3 regions of the Chelatococcus daeguensis genome follow, and region 3 is predicted to be linked to each of the others. Evidence: riboswitches for the same ligand, from Rfam matches in the RefSeq annotation. Region 3 holds a riboswitch; each other region holds the start of a gene.
What was found. Region 3 has a riboswitch for thiamine pyrophosphate ahead of thiO (glycine oxidase ThiO). Riboswitches for the same ligand answer to the same signal wherever they lie in the genome.

Region 1 (3,266 bases), 1.4 Mb from region 3:
CTGCGTGATCTTCATAGAGCAGAATTTCGGGCCGCACATGGAGCAGAAATGCGCCACCTTGTGCGCGTCCTTGGGCAGGGTCTCGTCGTGAAAGGCGCGCGCCGTGTCCGGGTCGAGCGAGAGGTTGAACTGGTCCTCCCAGCGGAACTCGAAGCGCGCTCGCGACAAGGCGTCGTCGCGCAGCTTGGCCGAGGGATGGCCCTTGGCGAGGTCGGCCGCATGCGCCGCGATGCGGTAGGTGATGACGCCGGTCTTCACGTCGTCGCGGTTGGGCAGGCCAAGATGCTCCTTGGGCGTGACGTAGCAGAGCATCGCTGTGCCGAACCAGCCGATCATCGCCGCGCCGATGGCCGAGGTGATGTGGTCGTAGCCGGGGGCAATGTCCGTCGTCAGCGGGCCGAGGGTGTAGAACGGCGCCTCGCCGCAATGGGCGAGCTGCTTGTCCATGTTCACTTTGATCTTGTGCATCGGCACGTGGCCGGGGCCCTCGATCATCACCTGGCAACCCTTGTCCCAGGCGATCTTGGTGAGTTCGCCGAGCGTCTCCAGCTCCGCGAACTGGGCCGCGTCGTTGGCGTCGGCGATGGAGCCGGGGCGCAGGCCGTCGCCGAGCGAGAAGGAGACGTCATACTTGCGCATGATGTCGCAGATCTCGTCGAAGCGCTCGTAGAGGAAGCTCTCCTTGTGGTGCGCGAGGCACCAGCGCGCCATGATCGAGCCGCCGCGCGAGACGATGCCGGTGACGCGCCTGGCCGTCAGCGGCACGTAGGCGAGGCGCACGCCGGCGTGAATGGTGAAATAGTCGACGCCCTGCTCCGCCTGCTCGATGAGCGTGTCCTTGAAGACCTCCCAGTCGAGCTTCTCGGGCTCGCCATTCACCTTCTCCAGCGCCTGGTAGATCGGCACGGTGCCGATCGGCACCGGCGCATTGCGCATGATCCAGGAGCGGATGTTGTGGATGTTGCGGCCGGTGGAAAGATCCATCACCGTGTCGGCGCCCCAGCGGATGGCCCAGACGAGTTTCTCCACCTCTTCCGCCGCCGAGGAGGTGACGGCCGAATTGCCGATGTTGGCGTTGATCTTCACCAGGAAGTTGCGGCCGATGATGGTCGGTTCGAGTTCCGGGTGGTTGATGTTGGCGGGGATGATGGCGCGCCCGCGCGCGATCTCCTGGCGCACGAATTCGGGCGTGATAAAGGGCGGAATCGCGGCGCCGAAAGCCTCGCCGTCGGCGCACCGCTCCTCGGCGCCGGCGAGCATGGCGGCGCGGCCAAGGTTCTCGCGGTGGGCGACGTAGACCATCTCCTCCGTGATGATGCCGGCGCGCGCGAATTCGAGCTGTGTCACCGGCTCGCCCGGCTTGCCCGCGAGCACCTCGCGGCGGGCGGGGCAGTGCGGCACAAGCTTGTCGGCCGAGACGTTGCCGTTGTCCTCCGGCTTGACGGCACGGGCCTCGACCCTGGCGAAGCCGCGCTTCGCAATCCAGTCGCCGCGCACCGGGGCGAGACCAGCGGCAAGATCAATCACCGCCTCGGGATCGGTGTAGGGGCCGGAGGTGTCGTAGGTGCGGAACGGTTCCTCGCCGGAGGTCGGCGCAAGCGCGATCTCGCGGAAGGGCACGCGGATGTCGGGGCGGCCTTCGGGACTGGTGTAGATCTTCCGCGAGCCGGCGATGGGGCCGGTGGTGACGGCGTCCGGAGTTGCAGCTGCCGTCTTGGCGGTCGCGGGCTTGGTATGCACTGTCATGTGGATCTCCTCCTCGCTCGACAAGGAGACCCGGGCATCAGCGATTTGTTTGGGATTGGCGTCGATCGCGCGTTTCCGTCCCTTCGCCGGCATGACCCGGATCAGGTCCTAAGGGTCACCGCGTTGTCTGGACGTTTCGCGCCCGTCGCCGGCGGTATCTCAGCCCCCTAGCGGGGCCCCCCTCGGAACATGGGGCGAGAGTCTTGGGCTTTTGGCGCTCTTTGTCAACGAGGCATCTGAGGGAAACAACGGCTACTCCTCGTCGGTGGTTCGACTTGCCATACGATGTAAAACGCGATTGAGAATCTGAGCGATTTCCTGCATTCCCATGCGCTGAGCTAGGGGGATAAGAATCAAAAGCTCAAGTACAAGTAATGCTATAGGCCCGCCAAAGTTCGGCATGACGGAGAAAAATACCACATTTAGCAGGAGTGCAAGGCAGACAATTCCAACAAACCGATCCTCGCGACGGGCGTCGCGTTCATATGCTAGCTGTTTCTGAAGTTCTTCAATTTGCTGATCTTGTTTTGTGGGTTCCGTCGAAGCGAGAACGTCGAAGCTCTTTTGCCTTGGGGTTCCCTCATCGGCTGCCATTATTCAGCTTCCGATATTCGTTCAGAATGTCGTCATTTGAGATAATTATATGTCGTACGCCGGGCACATAATTAGTATCCCACGCGCCTCCAGGGCGATGTGTGGCACTCACTAACCTTCCTGGGCCTGCTTTTCCGAGCTTTTCATAAGCTTCATCAAGTATTTCTCTTTCCGGTCCCGCGCCTAGGTCAGCAACGCCGTGGAAGATATTCTCCACCGGGTCAGCGCCAAATATCTTCGCCTTGTGGTAAAGATCTGGATGAACAGGACCATAATCCCAGGCCTCGAAGTGCCCTGGGACCAGAGGCTCTCCGCCCGTTCGCCCAAGGTAAAACATGTGGGCGAGATACAGGATTTTTTGTAGCTCTAGGCCGTAAACCCATAAACGGCTCTGGGTTCCCTGACGGTGGCAATTGTGATTCAAGCTCCTTTTCGGGAGCTTTGCGATGGGCCGCTACGATCTGACGGATTTCGAATGGGAGGCGATCCGGCCTCACCTTCCCAACAAGTCGCGGGGCGTGCCTCGCGTGGATGACCGGCGGGTGCTCAATGGCATCTTCTGGTGCCTGCGCTCCGGCGCGCCGTGGGCGGACATGCCGGCGCGCTACGGGCCGCCGACCACGATCTACAACCGCTTCAACCGATGGCGGAAGGCGGGCGTCTGGGATCGGCTCATGGACGCGATCACAAGGGCTTACGATGGTGACGTGCAGATGATCGACACCTCTGTCGTCCGCGTCCACCAGCACGGGGCGACGGCAAAAAGGGGGGTGTCGATCGATGTCTGGGTCGCTCCCGAGGCGGGCTCACGACCAAGCTCCACGCGCTCGTCGACAGCCGAGGCAGGCCGATCCTCCTCAAGCTCACGGCAGGCCAAGCCAGCGACCTCGCGAGTGCCAAAGACCTGATCGGGCATCTCGCGCCGG
Region 2 (3,266 bases), 600 kb from region 3:
GCCGCCTCGTCGTGCGGCACCGGCATGTCGACGAGCGCGGCCGCCTCGGGCAGGTTGGGCGTGACGAGGAGGGCGCGGGGCAGGAGCAGGCTGCGCAGGTTGTCCACGGCGGTCGGGGCCAGTAGCCGGTCACCGCTCGTCGCCACCATGACGGGATCGACGACGATGCGCGTCGCGCCGTGGCGGTCGAGCCCCTCGGCGACGGCGGCAATGACGTCGGGCTGCGAAAGCATGCCGATCTTCACCGCGCGCACGAAAAGATCGGAGAAGACCGAATCGATCTGCTGCGCCACAAAGGCGGCGGGCACGTCGTGGATCGCCTGCACGCCGAGCGTGTTCTGCGCCGTCAACGCCGTGATCACGCTGGCGCCATAGACGCCGAGCGCCGAGAAGGTCTTGAGATCGGCCTGAATGCCGGCGCCGCCGCTCGAATCGGAGCCGGCGATGGTCACAGCGATCGCTGCCATGGTTCCGTGTTTCCTTCCCTCAGCGTCCGGCGTCGGTCGCGCCGCGAGCCGCAAGCGCCCCGTCGACGATGCCGCGCAGCTTGCGTGCTGCCGCCTCCACGTCCTCTCTCATGAAGAGGGCAGAGATCACGGCGATGCCGTCGGCGCCGGCGCCGATGACGGCGGAGGCGTTGGTCGCATCGATGCCGGCGATCGCGCCGACGGGCAGGCCGGGCCGTGTTCCGCGAGCGCTGTCGACGAGCCGCGCGAGACCGGCGAGGCCGACCGGCGGATCGGGATTGTCCTTGCTCCCGGTGGCGAAGACCCCGCCGATGCAGCCGTAGTCGACCGGCAGGGTGGCGAGCTCCCCGAGGTGAGCCTGCGTCTTCAGCGTGACGCCGATGATGGCCTGCGGACCGAGCAGGCGGCGGGCATCGGCGGCGTCCATGTCGTCCTGGCCGACATGGACGCCGTCCGCACCGGCAGCGAGCGCGACGTCGACCCGGTCGTTGACGAGCAGCGGCACGCCGGTGCCTGCGAGGGCCGCCTTGATGGCGCGGGCGCGGGCGACGAGGTCGCGCGTGCCGGCGTGCTTATCGCGGTACTGGACGAGGGTAGCGCCGCCTGTGGCCGCCGCACGGGCGAGGTCGGCCAGGTTCCGGCCGCGCGTGCGCTCCGGATCGAGGATGGCATAGAGCCTGAGGTCGACCTTCATTGCTCGCACCTCAGCCGGGCGGCGATGGCCGCGTCGTCCAGCGCGTCGAGCGCATCGAGCAGCAGGGGCGGAAAGGTGCCGGGCCCGCCGGCCTTCTCGCCAGCGACCTCGGCGGCGATGCCCATGATGGCAAGCCCGGAGGCCGTGGCGAGAAGCGCGTCGTCGCTCACGGCGAGGCAGGCGGCGACCACAGCGGTGGCCGCGCAGCCCATGGCCGTGACCCGGGCCATCAGCCGGTGGCCGTTGGCGATGAAGATCGAGTGCCGCCCGTCGGTCACGATGTCCGTCGGCCCGGTCAGGGCGACGATGCAGCCGCGCTCGCGGGCAAGGTCGATGGCGCCCTTGCGGTCCGCGGGCCGGCGCGCCAGGGCCTCGAACTCGGCGGCGTTCGCGCGCAGCACCTTCGGCTTGCGGGCGAGAAGCTGCTGGGCGATGGCGAGGCGGCGGGGCGAGGCGTCGACGAACACCGGGTCGAGCAGCCAGGGTAGGGCCGCGTCCTCGGCGGCCGCGATGGCGAGCGGGATGGCGGCGCGGCGCTCCGTGTCGAGCGTGCCAAGGTTGACGAGCAGCGCATCGGCGCGGCGCGTGAAGTCGGCGACCTCGTCGGCGACGATGGTCATGGACGGCACGGCACCGGCCGCGAGCAGCATGTTGGCGGTGAAGTTCTTCGCCACCGCATTGGTGATGGCATGGACACGCGGCTGCCGTCCGCGCAACCGCACGAGGATCTCGTGGGCGACATGCGCGGAGAAATCGCCGGATCGCATGGTCCTGTCCGTCCGCCCGGGCGGGGGCCCGTCGTTTCGCATCTCGCATTCCTCCGCCGGCACGACCCGGTTCAGGTTCGGTGGGTTGACGCATTGCGCCTCTCAGCCCGGCCTTATGGGCACCCCAAGGAGATCAGTGTGGCTTTAAGGCGGCTCGCCGTGCAATGCAAGCGCGGCTCAGGTGGCGCGCGGCGGGGCGGCGGCGTTGGCGCGGCGGCGCTCGAGGCCGAGGCGATGCTCGCGCCAGATGACGAAGAGGCCGGAGCCCATGACGATGGACGAGCCGATGATGACGGCCGGCACCGGCAGCTCGCCGAAGATGAACCAGCCGATGAGGATGGCCCAGATCATGGTGGTGTATTCGAACGGCGCGACCAGCGAGGCATCGGCATAGCGATAGCTCTGCGTCAGCAGGATCTGCCCGAGGCCGCCGAGAATGCCGATGCCGACGAGGATCGAGAACTCTGTGAAGGTCGGCGCATTCCAGCCGAGCACGATGGTGGACAGGCCGAGCAGCGTCGTCAGCATGGAGAAGTAGAAGACGACCGCGCCGGTCTTCTCTGTGCTGATGAGCCGGCGCACCTCCACCGTCGCGCCCGCGGCGCAGCAGGCCCCGACCAGCGCGAAGACGGCACCGATGGCCGCGCCGTCGCCAAAACCGTTGACGAGCACGCTCGACTGGAAATGCGGCGTGAGCATGATGAGCACGCCGACAAAGCCGACGGCGACCGCCGTCCAGCGATAGACCCGCACTGTTTCCTTCAGCACGAGCGCCGCGAGGATGACGACGATCAGCGGTGCCGTGTAGCCGATCGAGATGGCATCGGGCAGGGGCAGGAACGACAAGGCGAAGAAGCCGCAGAACATGCCCGTGGAGCCGATGACGCCGCGGCGGGCGTGGCCGAGGATGTTCTTCGTGCGTACCGCGTCGATCAACTCGCCGCGCCAGCCGAGCCACAGGAGGAGCGGCACCAGCGCGAAAGCGGAGCGGAAGAAGACCAGTTCCCCGGTCGGAAACGCCGTACTGACGAGCTTGATGCCCGCTGACATCAGGGTGAACGAAAGCGCCGAGAGGACTTTAAGGCCAATGCCTAGGAGGGGATTCACGACACTCTGCCGCCTTGGATACAGGCGTAACCAAACCACGAAACATCGGCTTGCCCAAGGCCCGCCGCGGCAAGCCTGTCATGCGCCGGGGGCACGGGAACGGAGCACGTCATCAAAGTGAGATGTGAATCGGCTCTTTAGGGTCAACGCGATCAGACGGACGGATCTGCCCCCGTGTCCCAAGAAAGCGACGCTGTCCGCGTCCGGACCTTGTTCATCTCGGACGTCCAC
Region 3 (3,266 bases):
TTCGGGCCGACGAGCGAGCCGGTCGTCGGCATCCTGACAGAATGGCTGAAGGGCAACGAGCTCGAGCGGCGGTCGGCCGAGGGCGACCTCGGTGGCACGATGCGCCTCGGCGCCTACGAGGCCCAGCTCACGCCAGGCAGCAAGGTGGCCAACATCTACGGCCGCACCCAGATTTCCGAGCGCCACCGCCACCGCTACGAGGTGAACATGGCATATCGCCAGCGCCTGGAAGAGAAGGGCCTGGTCTTCTCGGGCGTCTCGCCGGATGGGCTCCTGCCGGAGATCGTCGAGCTTGCCGGTCATCCCTGGTTCATCGGCGTGCAGTTCCATCCGGAGCTGAAGTCGCGGCCCTTCGAGCCGCATCCGCTCTTCAAGAGCTTCGTCGCGGCGGCCCTGGAGCAGAGTCGTCTCGTCTGACAATTCATCGCACGGGCTGGCGGCAAGGAAACGGGGCTGGGGGCGCCGATGGTGTTTGAATCGATCAACAATCTGCCGGATTTTCTGGTCGACTACCTCATCGCGCTCGTCCTTGTCCTCGTCTACATCGGCATCTACACCTTCATCACCGCGCACAACGAATTCGCGCTCATCCGCCGCGACGTCGCGGCGGCCAGCCTGTCCCTCGGGCTCAGCATCGTCGGCTTCGCGCTGCCGCTGTCGAGCGCCGTGGTGCACGCGCGCACCTGGCCGGACCTCGTGGTCTGGGGCCTCGTCGCCATGATCGTGCAGATCAGCGCCTACTGGCTCGTGCGCCTCGCGATGCCAAACCTGTCGCAGCGCATCGCCAACAACGAGATCGCGGCCGCGCTCTTTCTCGGGGCGGCTTCGCTGGCCGCCGGCATCCTTAATGCCGGTGCGATGACGTTCTGAATGACCTTCAGAGGCGGGCGGACGCAATTCGGCCTTTCTCCTGCGCCATCGAGCGCCGTTCTTCACCTTTCCGGGCGGGAAACATGAGCGCCAACGCAACCGTCAAGATCGGCAACGTCTCCTTCGGCAACCACCTGCCGCTGTCGATCATCGCAGGGCCGTGCCAGCTTGAGAGCCGTGGCCACGCGCTGGAGATGGCGATGGCGCTGAAGGAGATCTGCACCCGACTCGGACTCGGCCTCGTCTTCAAGACCTCCTTCGACAAGGCCAACCGCACCTCCGCCGGCGCAGCCCGCGGCGTCGGCCTTGCGGCCGCCCTTCCGATATTCGCCGAGATCCGCGAGAGCCTCGGCCTGCCGGTGCTGACCGACGTGCATGATGCGGCCCAGTGCGCACCTGTCGCGGAGGCGGTTGACGTGCTGCAGATCCCGGCTTTCCTCTGCCGGCAGACGGACCTCCTCGTCGCGGCCGCAAAGACGGGCCGGGCGGTCAACGTCAAGAAGGGCCAGTTCCTCGCGCCTTGGGACATGGCGAACGTCGTCGCCAAGGTCACGGGTGCTGGCAATCCCGACGTGCTGGTGACGGAGCGCGGCGTCTCCTTCGGCTACAATGCGCTCGTCTCGGACATGCGGGCGCTGCCCATCATGGCCGGGACGACGGGCGCACCCGTCATCTTTGACGCCACCCACTCGGTGCAGCAGCCCGGCGGCAAGGGCACGTCCTCCGGCGGGCAGCGCGAGTTCGTGCCGGTGCTGGCACGCGCAGCCGTGGCCGTCGGCGTCGCCGGCCTCTTCATCGAGAGCCACGAGGACCCGGACCGTGCGCCGTCCGACGGCCCCAACATGGTGCCGCTGAAGGAGATGGAGGGCCTTCTGGCGGAACTGAAGGCCTTCGACGTCCTGGCAAAGAAGCGGGCTGCCCGCTGAGGTTATCCTGAAAAACTGATTCGCCTTGTGAGAAGCGCGCCGCTGCCGGGCAGTCATTACCGGACTTGCAGCGGCGCGCTTTTTGTCGTGTATATGACACGTCGGCCTGGGGTGCCGCACGGCAGTGCGGCTGAGATCACACCCATCGAACCTGTCTGGATCATGCCAGCGTAGGGAGCAGCCGGTGAGCGCAGAAGCATCATCGCGACCGGATAAAGTCATCATCATCGGCGGAGGTGTCATCGGCCTCTCCATCGCCTGGCGCCTCGCCGTGCGGGGTGTCGACGTCATTCTTTTCGAGGCAGGCCGCTGCGGTACGGGCGCGAGCCATGCCGCCGCAGGCATGCTGGCCGCCTGCGCCGAGGTGGAGCCGGGCGAGGAGCAGCTGCTGTTCCTCAACCGCGCGAGCCAGGCGCTGTGGCCCGACTTTGCCCGAGAACTGGAGGCGGCGAGCGGCCTTGCCGTCGATCTGCGCACCGAAGGCACGCTCGTCTGTGCCTTCTCGGCCGACGACCAGGCGCGGCTGTGGCACCACCTCGCCTTGCAGGAACGGCTCGGCCTGCCCGTGTCGTGGCTCGATGCCGCCGAGGTGCGGCGCCGCGAGCCGTTCCTCAGCCCCGGTATCGTCGGCGGCCTGTGGAGTCCCGAGGACCATCAGGTCGACAACCGCAAGCTGGCCGCCGCCCTGCATGTGGCTGCCGGGCGGGCCGGCGCGGCGATCCACGAGGACAGTCCGGTCGAATCGGTCATCGTCGAAGACGGACGGGCGCGCGGCGTTGTCGCCCGCGGCCGGCGGATCGATGCCGACGTCGTCATCCTTGCCGCCGGTGCCTGGTCGCGGCGCATCGCCGGCCTGCCGCGCGCCGCCCTGCCGCCGGTGCGGCCGGTCAAGGGCCAGCTTGTGGCGTTGCAGATGGATCCGGCTGCACCCGTCCTCAGCCATGTGACCTGGGTGCCGGGCGCCTATCTCGTGCCGCGCCGCGACGGGCGCCTCATCATCGGCGCCACGGTGGAGGAGAAGGGGTTCGACACCCGCATGACGGCCGGCGGCCTCCTCGCGCTCCTCGACGCCGCCTGGCGGGCCCTGCCGGTCGTCGAGGAACTGCCGATCGCCGAGACCTGGGCCGGCCTCAGGCCCGGCAGCCGCGACGACGCGCCGATCCTCGGACCGGGTGAGCTTGCGGGCCTCGTCTACGCCACCGGCCACCACCGCAACGGCATCCTGCTCACGCCGGTCACCGCCGCCGTGGTCGCCGACCATGTCCTCAACGGGCGGCTCGCCGATGTGGCGCGCCCCTTCACCCTTGCGCGCTTTCAGGCGCGCGCCGATGCGCCGAGCGAGGTTTCGTCATGACGAAAGCATCCTCCGTCGCGCTGCCGCGCATCCGCGTCAACGGCGCGGACGAGCCGCTGGCGGCCGCAACGATCGCCGAATTTCTCTCGCAGCGCGGCATCGACCCGGCCGGCCGC

Region 1: linked by a shared signal. The riboswitch ahead of thiC (phosphomethylpyrimidine synthase ThiC) and the one ahead of thiO (glycine oxidase ThiO) in region 3 are both predicted to bind thiamine pyrophosphate.
Region 2: linked by a shared signal. The riboswitch ahead of thiM (hydroxyethylthiazole kinase) and the one ahead of thiO (glycine oxidase ThiO) in region 3 are both predicted to bind thiamine pyrophosphate.

The regions. Positions count from the first base shown of each region.
Region 1 covers NZ_CP018095.1:3,394,930-3,398,195, reverse strand. The annotation lists gene thiC (phosphomethylpyrimidine synthase ThiC) at 1-1,746, opposite strand, end outside; TPP riboswitch at 1,808-1,939, opposite strand; gene BOQ54_RS19855 (hypothetical protein) at 1,999-2,340, opposite strand; gene BOQ54_RS16095 (Panacea domain-containing protein) at 2,327-2,764, opposite strand; one part of gene BOQ54_RS19550 (IS5 family transposase) at 2,787-3,111, shown strand; one part of gene BOQ54_RS19550 (IS5 family transposase) at 3,111-3,266, shown strand, end outside.
Region 2 covers NZ_CP018095.1:2,582,272-2,585,537, reverse strand. The annotation lists gene thiD (bifunctional hydroxymethylpyrimidine kinase/phosphomethylpyrimidine kinase) at 1-467, opposite strand, end outside; gene thiE (thiamine phosphate synthase) at 487-1,161, opposite strand; gene thiM (hydroxyethylthiazole kinase) at 1,158-1,928, opposite strand; TPP riboswitch at 1,959-2,065, opposite strand; gene BOQ54_RS12290 (DMT family transporter) at 2,106-3,035, opposite strand; gene BOQ54_RS12285 (UDP-2,3-diacylglucosamine diphosphatase) at 3,210-3,266, shown strand, end outside.
Region 3 covers NZ_CP018095.1:1,978,914-1,982,179, forward strand. The annotation lists gene BOQ54_RS09410 (CTP synthase) at 1-417, shown strand, start outside; gene BOQ54_RS09415 (DUF350 domain-containing protein) at 466-870, shown strand; gene kdsA (3-deoxy-8-phosphooctulonate synthase) at 954-1,796, shown strand; TPP riboswitch at 1,894-1,992, shown strand; gene thiO (glycine oxidase ThiO) at 1,981-3,150, shown strand; gene thiS (sulfur carrier protein ThiS) at 3,147-3,266, shown strand, end outside.